Regions from separate parts of the Streptomyces bottropensis ATCC 25435 genome, predicted to be linked through region 2. Evidence: riboswitches for the same ligand, from Rfam matches in the RefSeq annotation. Region 2 holds a riboswitch; the other holds the start of a gene.
The links. A riboswitch is a leader RNA that binds a small molecule or an ion and turns the genes downstream of it on or off. The one in region 2 is predicted to bind cobalamin.

Region 1 (5,595 bases), 1.7 Mb from region 2:
TTGCGTCGCCCTCCAAGTCACCCTCCGGCCGCGGGCGGTTGACCCGCGGCCGGTCGTTCAACTGCGAGCCCGTGCCCGTCATCCGGACGCTCCCGGCGTTCCGGGAGCCCCCGGCGGCACGAACGGCAGACCCTTCGGCGCGCCCGACTCGATGAGCCGCCACAGCGCGTCCGTGTCCGCGTGTTCCTCGATCAGGTCGCCGAGCCGGTCCAGCTGCTCCTCGCGCAGCGCGGCGAACGACGTGTCGGCGGCCGGTACGAAACGGCGCCCGGAGGCCGCCGCCACCTCCCGCAGAAAGGCCCGCCGGAAACCGTCCGACTCCAGCGAACCGTGCCAGTGCGTGCCCCAGATCTGCCCGACCCGACACCCGTCCAGGAAGGGCTCCCCGCCCAGTACGTCGGCGACCCCGTGGTGGATCTCGTACCCCTCGACCCGCTCCCCGAGGGCCTCCCCGACGGGGCGGGTGAGTGTCTTCTCCGGGGCGAACCGTACGCGGACGGGGAGAAGTCCGAGCGCGTCGACGTGCCCCCGCCGGCTCTCGACGTCGTCCTCGATGTGCTCCCCGAGGACTTGGAAACCGCCGCAGATGCCGAGCACCGGCCGCCCCTCGGCGGCGCGCCGCGCGAGGGCGTCGGCCAGGCCCCGCTCCCGCAGCCACTCCAGCGCCCGTACCGTCCCCCGGGTCCCCGGCACCACGACGAGGTCCGCGTCGGCCAGTTCCTCGGCCCGGTCCACGAACCGCACGACGACACCGGGTTCGGCGGCGAGGGCGTCCACGTCGGTGAAGTTGGACATCAGCGGCACCGCGCACACGGCGACCCGCAGGACGTCCTCCCCGACGGGCGGTGCCACGTTCGACTCGCGGACCGTCCCGCGCAGCGACACCCGCAGCCCGTCCTCCTCGTCGATCCCGAGCCCGTGCCGGAACGGCAGCACGCCGTAGGTCCGCCTCCCGGTCAGCCCGTGCAGCATGTCGAGCCCCGGCTCCAGCAGCAAGACGTCGCCCCGGAACTTGTTGACGAGGAACCCGGCGACGAGTGCCTGGTCCTCGGGCGAGAGCAGCGCCACGGTCCCGAAGAAGGACGCGAAGACCCCACCGCGGTCGATGTCGCCGACGACGAGCACGGGGAGCCCGGCGTTCCGGGCGATCCCCATGTTGACGATGTCGGTCCGCCGGAGATTGATCTCGGCGGGGGAACCGGCCCCCTCACAGATCACCGCGTCATACGTGCCCCGCAACTCGGCGAGACAGTCCAACACGGTCCCGAGCAGCCGCTGTTGCCGTCCCCCGTGGTACCCGCGCGCACTCATCTCGCCCACGGGCTTCCCGAGCAGCACCACCTGACTGCTGCGCTCGCCACCGGGCTTCAGCAGGACGGGGTTCATGAGCGCGGTCGGCTCCACCCGGCAGGCCTGGGCCTGCATGGCCTGCGCCCGCCCGATCTCGGCGCCCTCCTTCGTCACGAAGGAGTTGAGCGACATGTTCTGCGCCTTGAAGGGCGCGACCTTGACCCCCTGCCGCACCAGCCACCGGCAGATCCCGGCGGTCACCACGCTCTTCCCGGCATCGGAGGTGGTCCCGGCGACCAGCAACCCGCCACTCATCCCTGACTCCTCGCCCGCCGTGCCGGCCGCCCCGCGACCCGCCCCCGCACCATCGCCGCACCCGCGCCGACCCCCAGGGCGAGCCAACTCACCCTGCGGGACAGCCGGACGGCCCGTTCGATGTCCCCGACGCCGACGGCCCGCCCCTCCCCATTGAGCACGGGCCGGTGCTCGACCCGCCCCCCGTACGACAACGTGCCCCCCAACCGCACTCCGAGCGCCCCCGCGAACGACGCCTCCACGGGCCCCGCGTTGGGACTCGGATGCCTGCCCGCGTCCGCCCGCCACGCCCGCACCGCCCCCCGGGGGTCCCCACCGGCGGCGGTGGCCAGCAAGGCGGTCAGCCGGGCCCCCGGCCACCCCGCCACGTCGTCCAGCCGCGCGGAGGCCCACCCGTAGCGCCGGTAGCGCCGCGACCGGTGTCCGACCATGGCGTCCAAGGTGTTCACGGCCCGGAACCCCACGAGCCCGGGCACCCCGCCGACGGCCCCCCACACGAGCGCCCCCACCACCGCGTCGGACGTGTTCTCGGCGACGGACTCCACGACCGCCCGCGCGATCCCGTCCGGGTCGAGCGCCTGCGGATCCCGTCCGCACAGATGGGGCAACCGGCCCCGCGCGCCCTCGACATCGCCGGCGTCGAGGAACCGCGCGATCGTCCGCGCCTCCCGCCCGAGCGAGGTCCCCCCGACGACGGCCCAGGTGGCGGCGGCGGTCAGTCCGACGGACGCGATCCGCGACGGCCGTACGGCGGCCGAGGCCGCGGCCCCCAGCGCGACGGCGCCGCCGGCGCACACCGCGGTGTGCAGCGCGCCCCACCCCCGGTGGTCCCGCCACAGCACCCGCTCCACCGCGCCGGCGGCCCGCCCGAACGCCGCGACCGGATGCCCGCGGCGCGGATCGCCGAACAGCAGATCGCCGAGGAGCCCGGCGGCGGCGCCGTACGCGAAGACGCGATCGGCACGCACCGGTTCAGCCGGTCACGGGGTCGGGCAGGGTCCGGACGCTGGGCCCCGAAGGGCAGCCGCACAGGGCGCACATGGCGATAGGTCCTCACTCAGGGTGTCCACGCCCTGGTTCGACGAGACCGACGGCGAGAGTTCCTGGCTCCCGGGGAGACGCTTCGAGATGCTTCCCCGGTGACAGTGGCGGGACCGCGCCGGACTCGCACCGGCTTCCTCTTCTGCCGTCGTACATGGCCCCGGCAGTCCACCACGCCCCCGGAAGACCCGTCAACTTGCTGTTGACCTGCGGCGCAGCGGTGTGCTCAGCCCCACACCGCCGAAATCCCGCCAGACGCCCGAATCGGCACTTTCCGCGCGCTTGCCCGACGACCCGGCCGGGAACACCCCGAGGAACGGCGGCGGGCGGCTCGCGACGGGCCGTCCGGGGGACGGGAGGTGCACACGTGGACGATCGGCGGAGCAGGACGGTCTCGTCGGGCACGAGGTACGGGAGCGCGCGCGGAGCCTGGGTGACGGCGGCCGCGCCCTGGGCACTCTTCTGCTGGGTCATGGGGGTGCTGGCCGTCGGCGCGGGCGCGCTGGCGGCGCTCCTCGTCCCGGCGGGTGAGGTGCGCGGTCCGGTCTGGACGCTGGTGACGGTTCTCGTCGCCGCCGGCGCGGGCCTGTGGTCGGGTCTCACCCCGGGCACCGGGCGGCTCCGGGTCCCGGACCGTGCTCCGGTCGCGCCCCGGCCCCGCGGGCCGGAGCGTCGCTGACGCCGGCCCGGGACGCGCACGACCCCCGAGGGCGCCGTACGCCGTCGGGGGTCGGTGGTCGAGCTGTCGAGAGACCGGGGAGGCCCGGTCCCAGCTCATGATCATGTCCGGTCTCAGGTCATGATCAGGGAGATTCCGTACGCCACGGCCGCCGCGCACAGCGCGAAGCACACGTACGCACCCGTGGTCGCCGCCGCGACCGAGTCGCCCCGGGTCGACGCCTCCTCCCGCTTGGAGAGGCCGACGATGCCGAGGGTGAACAGGCCGACGAGGGCCACGGTGACCACGAGGCTGACTCCGAAGACGGAGCCGAGAGCTGCCCAGTCGATGTGCATGGTGGTGATCTTCCTCAGGGAGTCGTGGGGCTCAGACGGCGGGCGTCGGCGCGGACGTGCTCGCCGGTGCCGTGGCCTCGGCGGCGGGGGCCGGAATGGTCGCCGTGAGGTCCTCGGCCACGGTGCCGACCGGCGGCGGGGTCACGGCGGCGATCGCCGTCGTCACCACCCCGGGCGGCTCCTCGGTGTCGTTCACGTTGGTGTGGTCGACCACCTCACGGCGGGAGACCAGCCAGATCGCGGCGCTGGAGGCGACGAGGAAGACCGCGACGACGGCCGTGCCCCAGGTGCCGAAGGACGTCACCCACTCGGCCAGCGCGGCGACCAGCGCGGCGGCCGGCAGGGTCAGGCCCCAGGCGACGAACATCCGGGTCGCGGTGGACCAGCGGACCACCCCGCCCTTGCGGCCGAGGCCCGCGCCCATCACGGCGCCGGAGACCGAGTGCGTGGTGGAGAGCGAGAAGCCCAGGTGCGAGGAGGCCAGGATGACCGTGGCCGCGCTGGTCTGGGCGGCGAAGCCCTGCTGCGGCTGGAGGTCGGTCAGGCCCTTGCCCATCGTGCGGATGATGCGCCAGCCGCCCAGGTAGGTGCCGAGCGCGATGGCCGTACCGGCGGAGACGATGACCCACACCGGCGGGTCCGAGTCGGGCGCCAGGGTGCCGCCGGCCACCAGGGCCAGCGTGATGATGCCCATCGTCTTCTGGGCGTCGTTCGTGCCGTGGGCCAGCGAGACCAGGCCGGCGGAGGCGATCTGGCCGGCGCGGTACCCCTTGCCGGAGGCCTTCTCGTTGGTGTGCGCGCCGAGCTTGTACGTCAGCCGGGTGGCGAGCATCGCCGCGAGGCCGGCGACCAGCGGGGCGGCGATGGCCGGGATCAGCACCTTGGTGACGAGCACGTCCCCGTGCACCGCGCCCGTGCCGACCGAGGCGATGGTGGCACCGATGAGGCCGCCCATCAGGGCGTGCGAGGAGCTGGAGGGGAGTCCGACCAGCCAGGTCAACAGGTTCCAGAGGATGGCGCCGACGAGCGCCGCGAATATGACCTCTGGCTGGATGCCGGACTCGTCGACGAGCCCCTTGGAGATGGTGTTGGCGACCTCGATGGAAAGGAACGCGCCGACAAGGTTGAGCACGGCGGACATGGCCACCGCGACCTTGGGCTTCATGGCGCCTGTCGAGATGGTGGTGGCCATCGCGTTGGCGGTGTCGTGGAAACCGTTCGTAAAATCGAACGCAAGCGCGGTGATGACCACGATCGCGAGGATCAGCGAGAAGTTTTCCATTTACCTGAGCTTCTTTCGGACGTCAGTGGCATGTGGACCGTAGGCAACCTGGATGAACGGAAGGTGAACTGGGGCGGGCGCGTGGGTGTAGTGAATGAGGTGCCACCCTTCCGCTTGTGCGCGTGCGGCGGGGCCCGGCCCGAAAGGACGGAGGCCCGACGTTCGAACGCAGGCGGAATGCCGTGGTCCGGCCGCCCTTCGCCCCGTGTCCGGCCGCCCTGCCTCCGGTCGCCCGTCCATTCCGCCGGGGTGAGGTGCCTGACAGGATCACGGCATGGCTGAGCAGCGGCGCGACGTCCGGGACGAGCGAGGCGTGGACGAGGTGGGCGGGCATCCGCGGGATGCGCGGGACGGGGAAGGTCGGCGCGCTGCGCCGGGGGAGGTGGCGCGCGCGTGGGACGGACTCGTCGCCACCGCCCGGCGGACCGTGGCCGACGGCCTGGTCGTCGGCACCTCCGGCAACGTCTCCGTGCGCGTGGGGGACACCGTCCTGGTCACACCGACGGGAGTGCCGTACGACCGCCTGAGCCCGGACGACGTCACGGGCGTCGACCTCTCCGGCCGGCAGGTCCTCGGCACGCTCCGCCCGACCAGCGAACTCCCCATGCACCTGGCGATCCACACCACCACCGACGCCCGTGCCGTCGTCCACA
Region 2 (5,595 bases):
GCCGCGATGTGGGCGAAGCCGCGGACGTTCAGGGCGGTGGGGGCGACGATGTTGAAGTCCTCTCCCGCGGCCGTGTCCCGGTGCGGTTCCCACCCTCTACGTCTGGGGCACCGAGGACATCGCACTCGGGTCCACTGCGGCTCACGCCACGGAGAAATGGGTGCACGGCCCCTACCCGTTCCACGAGCTGCAGGGCGTGAGTCACCGGATCCCCGAGGAGGCTTCCCCGACCCTCACACGCCTGATCATCGAGCCCCTGAACGAACATGAGTGACATGAGTGAGAGCCTCGCGCAGTGCGGTCGCGGGGCGGCCGTCGTCATCCGTGCGCGTGATCGTCGTAGCGCGTGTGGAGAGCCGAGGCGGCGCGTCCCATGCGGGTGACCGCCTCGGTGAGGATGGACCGGGAGGTGGCGAAGTTCAGGCGGACGTGCCCGGCTCCTCCCGTACCGAAGATGTGCCCAGAGGACAGGGCGACTCCGGCGTGGTCGAGGAACAGCCGTGCCGGGCCAGCCAGGTCGCTGACGACCGCGAGGTCCGTCGCGCCCTGTTCGGCGTCGAGGCCGAGGGAGCGGCAGTCGAGCCACGCCAGGTAGGTGCCCTCCGGCTCGGTGTACCCGATCCCGGGCAGGTGTTCGGCGACGAGGTCGGCCAGCAGGGCACGGTTCGCGTCGAGCCCCGCCAGCAACGCGTCGAGCCACCTGTCACCGTGACGGTAGGCCGCCGCGTGGGCGATGACGCCGAGGTAGCTCGCGCCGTGGTGCACCTCCTCGGGCATCCTCCGCAGATCACCGGCCGCCTCGGGTCCCGCGAGAGCGAGCGCGGCCTTGATTCCGGCGAGATTCCAGCCCTTGGTCGCCGACATGAGCGAGAAGGCGTCCTCGGCGCCCGGCACGCTCAGGTAGGGCGTGAACCTCGCGCCCCGAAGGACGAGCGGCGCGTGGATCTCGTCGGCCACGACACGGACTCCGTACCGGCGGGCCAACTCCGCCACGGCGCACAGCTCCTCGGAGGTGTGGACCGTGCCGGTGGGGTTGTGCGGATTGCTGAGGAGGTACGCGATCGCGCCCCTGCCGCTCCGCTCCCGGGTCCGGCGGAACGTGTCCTCGAGCGTATCCAGGTCGATACGGAGGTCCCGCCCGAGGGGGGCTTCGACGACGCGGCGGTCGTCATGGGCGATGAAGGCGTAGAAGGGCGCGTACACGGGGGAGTTGACGACGACGGGGTCGCCGGGCTCGGTGATCAGCCGCAGTACCTGGACCGCGCCCATCATCACGTCCGGGATCAGCGCGGAGCGGTCGATCGCCACGCCGTCCCAGTTCCAGCGCCGTACGGCGAAACCGGCCAGCGATTCGGCGAAGTCGGTTCCGGCGGGATACCCGGTGTCGCCCGAGGCGATGGCCTCGCGCAGTGCGTCGGCGACCGCCTCGGCGAGCGGGACGTCCATCTCCGCCACCCACAGCGGCAGGACGTCGGTGGGGTGGGTACGCCACTTCATGCTCTTGCGCTCACGGAGCTGTTCGAGCGACAGCACCTCGAGAGGGTTCGCGAGCTCGGCTCCGGTGTCTGCGGGGCCGTGCCCATCAGTGGCAGTCATCTTCAGCATTGGACCGCGATCTCGATCTCCATGCAAGCGCCCAGGCGCAGGGACGGCACCCCGGGCGGCGGCAGCGGAAGCGTCACGGCACCGAGACGTCCTCCGGGTCCGCCGTACGACCGTGGTCCCAGGACCTGCGTCTGATCGGCAATCATCCGTAAATGCTGTTAGCATGCACTTGCGTATCATTTGCAATTACGTCGCGGAGGACGTTGGACATGGCGGTTTACACGCTCCCGGAGCTTCCCTACGACTACGCGGCACTCGAACCGGTCATCAACCCGCAGATCGTCGAGCTGCACCACGACAAGCACCACGCGGCGTACGTCAAGGGCGCGAACGACACCTTGGAGCAGCTGGCGGAGGCGCGGGACAAGGAACAGTGGGGCTCGATCAGCGGCCTGGAGAAGAACCTGGCCTTCCACCTCTCCGGACACATCCTGCACTCCATCTACTGGCACAACATGACCGGCGACGGCGGTGGCGAGCCCCTGGCCGCGGACGGCGTGGGCGAGTTGGCCGACGCCCTCGCCGAGTCCTTCGGCTCCTTCGCGGGGTTCAAGGCCCAGCTCACCAAGGCGTCGGCCACCACGCAGGGTTCAGGCTGGGGGGTCCTCGCCTACGAGCCGCTGAGCGGTCGCCTGATCGTGGAGCAGGTCTACGACCACCAGGGCAACGTCGGCCAGGGCTCGACCCCGATCCTGGTCTTCGACGCCTGGGAGCACGCCTTCTACCTGCAGTACAAGAACCAGAAGGTCGACTTCATCGACGCCATGTGGGCCGTCGTCAACTGGCAGGACGTGGCGAAGCGTTACGCCGCCGCCAAGGAGCGCGGCGACAGCCTGCTGCTCACCCCCTGAGCGCTGACGCCGTGACCGTGACGGCGTCCGCACCGACGTCCTGCTCGTGATCGTCTTCTCAACCTTCACCGGGCAGGCGGCAAGGCGAAGGGCCCTCGCAAGGACGTGACTTGTGAGGGCCCTTCTCCATCCGCTCGACCCGCCGTCCGTGTCCGGGGTCCGGGCCCTGCTCTGCGGGCCCCGGTGCACCGCAGCAACCCTGTGCCGCGCGCGCTGCGGATCGCCTCGCGGACGACGGCGTGCTGCATCAGTACGTGAGCACCTCCGCCCCGTGTCCCGTGTCCCGTGCCCCGTGCCCCGTGCCCCGTGTCCAATGTCCCGTGTCCCAATTCCCGTGACCGATCGCACGACCCGACGACGCGGCGATCTTGATAGCCTCGGGGAGCCAGTCGAGCCACATCCGAGGCCAGGGAATCCGGTGCGAATCCGGAACTGACGCGCAGCGGTGAGGGGGACGGGCGGGGCACGCATGTCACTGGGAGACCGGGAAGGCGCCTCGTCCGGACGAACCCGAGTCCGAAGACCTGCTGGCACCTCCGCACCCGTGCGCGGAGGACGTCCGTAGGCCAGGCTCCGCGAACGAGCCCCGACCACCGAGGTACGCCCGTGCTCCGCACCGCCCTTCGTCCCGCTGCCTTCCTCCTTGCTCCCGCGCTGCTGCTCACCGCCTGCGGCGGTTCCGCAGGCGACACCGAGGGCACCCAGCCGTCCGCCGGCGCGGACTACCCGCGCACCATCGACAACTGTGGCCGGAAGGCCACCCTGAAGTCGGCTCCGCAGAGGGCCGTCTCGCTCAATCAGGGCACCACGGAGATCCTGCTCTCCCTCGGCCTCGCCGACCGCATGGCAGGCACCGCCACCTGGACCGACCCGGTCATGAAGGGCCTGGACAAGGCCAACGCGTCCGTGCCCCGACTCGCCGACAACGCGCCCTCCTTCGAGAAGGTCCTGGACGCCGAACCCGACTTCGTCACCGCCTCCTTCGTCTCCACCCTCGGCAAGGGCGGCGTCGCCACCCGCGAGCAGTTCGAGAAGCTGGGCGTGCCCACGTACGTCTCGCCCTCCGACTGCTCGGCCGGCAAGGACAACGACAGCGGCGGCGACGGATCGCGCAGCAAGCCCCTCACCCTGGACGCCGTCTACGGCGAGATACACGACCTGGCTCGCGCGTTCGACGTCGACGCCCGCGGCGACAAGCTCGTCGCCGAGCTGAAGGAGCGGGTGCGCAAGGCGACCGAAGGGCTGGACGCCTCCGGCGTCTCGCTCATGTACTGGTTCGCCAACTCCCAGTCGCCCTACCTCGCCGGCTGCTGCGGTGCCCCTGGTGCCATCAGCCGGGCCGTCGGCGCGAAGAACGCCTTCGCCGACACCCATGACGAGTGGCCCCAGATCGGCTGGGAGACCGTCGCCGAGCGTGACCCCGACGTCATCGTGATCGGCGACCTCACCCGCAGGCAGCAGACCGCCGAAACCGCCGAGGCCAAGATCCGCTTCCTGGAGACCCACCCCGCCACCCGCAACCTGACCGCCGTAAAGAAGAAGCGGTACGTCCTGCTCAGCGGGCAGGCGATGAACCCCTCCATCCGCACCGTCGAAGGGATCGAGAAGGTCACCGCCGGCCTGCGCGACTTCGGGCTCGTCAAGTGAGCCTGCGCGCACTGCTGTTGACCGGCGGCGGCTCCGCCGCGCTGCTCGCGTCGGTCGCCGTCGCGGTGACGATCGGACCCGCCGACATCTCCGCCGACGACGTCTGGGCCTCCGTCGCCGCCCATCTCGGCCTCGGCGAAGGCACGTTGGCGCCGCTGCGGGACGGCATCGTGTGGAACCTGCGCATGCCCCGCACCCTGCTCGCCGCGGTGTGCGGAGCCGGACTCGCGGTCTGCGGGGCGGTCATGCAGTCCCTGCTGCGCAACCCTCTCGCCGACCCGTTCGTCCTCGGCGTCTCCTCCGGCGCCTCCACCGGAGCGGTCGCCGTCGTCGTCCTGGGCGTGGGCGGGGGAGTGGTGTCCCTGTCGGCGGGGGCGTTCCTCGGCGCTCTGCTCTCCTTCGCCCTGGTGCTGCTGCTCAGCCACACCCTCGGCGGCAGCACCGACCGCGTCGTCCTGTCCGGCGTCGCCGTCATGCAACTCTTCTCCGCCCTGACCTCGTTCATCGTCCTGACCTCCGCCGACGCCGAGACCACCCGTGGCGTGCTGTTCTGGCTGCTCGGCTCGCTCACCGGCGCCGACTGGGGCCAGGTGGTGCTCTGCGCGGTCGTCCTGGCCGTGGTCCTGCTGGTCTGCCTCGCGCACGCCCGCACCCTGGACGCGTTCGCGTTCGGTGAGGAGGCGGCGGCATCGCTGGGCGTCCACGTGGCCCGTACCCGGCTGATCCTGCTCTGCGCCACCGCGCTGCTCACCGCCGCCCTGGTCAGCTGCGCCGGAGCGATCGGGTTCGTCGGACTGGTCCTGCCCCATGCCACCCGCGCTCTCACCGGCGCAGGCCACGCCCGTCTGCTGCCGATCACGGCGCTGACCGGAGCCGTCTTCCTGGTGTGGGTGGACACCCTCGCCCGAACCGTTCTCGACCCCCAGGAGGTCCCGGTGGGCGTACTGACGTCCCTCATCGGGGTACCGGCGTTCGTGGCCGTGCTCTACCGCGGACGGAGAAGGACATGACCAGCCTGCACGCGAACCGTGTCGTGCGGCGCATCGGCGACAAGGTCGTCGTCGACGGCGTCACCCTCGCCCTCCGCTCCGGTGAGACCGTCGGTCTGCTCGGCCCCAACGGTTCGGGAAAGTCGACGCTGCTCAGGCTGCTGGCCGGGGTTCTCGCGCCGACCGGCGGAGTCGTCACCCTGGACGGGCGTCCGCTCACCGAGGTCGGCCGCCGTGCCATCGCCCGCCGCGTCGCCACCGTCGAACAACACGCCCACACCCAGACCGAACTGACCGTCCGCGAGGTCGTCGCCCTCGGCCGCATCCCGCATCGCCGCGCCTGGACACCGCCCACGGTGGCCGACGCGGAGGCCGTCACCGAGGCCCTGGCACGCACCGGACTGACCGACCGGTCCGACCAGTCCTGGCACACCCTGTCCGGCGGCGAGCGCCAGCGCGCCCAGATCGCCCGCGCCCTCGCGCAGAAGCCTCGCGAACTCCTG

Region 1: another riboswitch for cobalamin. It lies ahead of STRBO_RS0114000 (cobalamin biosynthesis protein); the one in region 2 lies ahead of STRBO_RS0121740 (ABC transporter substrate-binding protein).

Annotation. Positions count from the first base shown of each region.
Region 1 is NZ_KB911581.1:3,184,194-3,189,788, forward strand. Features, by position in the region: gene STRBO_RS0113995 (cobyric acid synthase) at 79-1,605, opposite strand; gene STRBO_RS0114000 (cobalamin biosynthesis protein) at 1,602-2,573, opposite strand; cobalamin riboswitch at 2,681-2,834, opposite strand; gene STRBO_RS0114005 (hypothetical protein) at 3,014-3,325, shown strand; gene STRBO_RS0114010 (hypothetical protein) at 3,439-3,660, opposite strand; gene STRBO_RS0114015 (inorganic phosphate transporter) at 3,692-4,942, opposite strand; gene STRBO_RS0114020 (class II aldolase/adducin family protein) at 5,217-5,595, shown strand, end outside.
Region 2 is NZ_KB911581.1:4,906,945-4,912,539, forward strand. Features, by position in the region: gene STRBO_RS0121720 (NAD-dependent epimerase/dehydratase family protein) at 1-125, opposite strand, end outside; gene STRBO_RS0121730 (MalY/PatB family protein) at 319-1,605, opposite strand; gene STRBO_RS0121735 (superoxide dismutase) at 1,815-2,456, shown strand; cobalamin riboswitch at 2,826-3,002, shown strand; gene STRBO_RS0121740 (ABC transporter substrate-binding protein) at 3,063-4,103, shown strand; gene STRBO_RS0121745 (FecCD family ABC transporter permease) at 4,100-5,113, shown strand; gene STRBO_RS0121750 (ABC transporter ATP-binding protein) at 5,110-5,595, shown strand, end outside.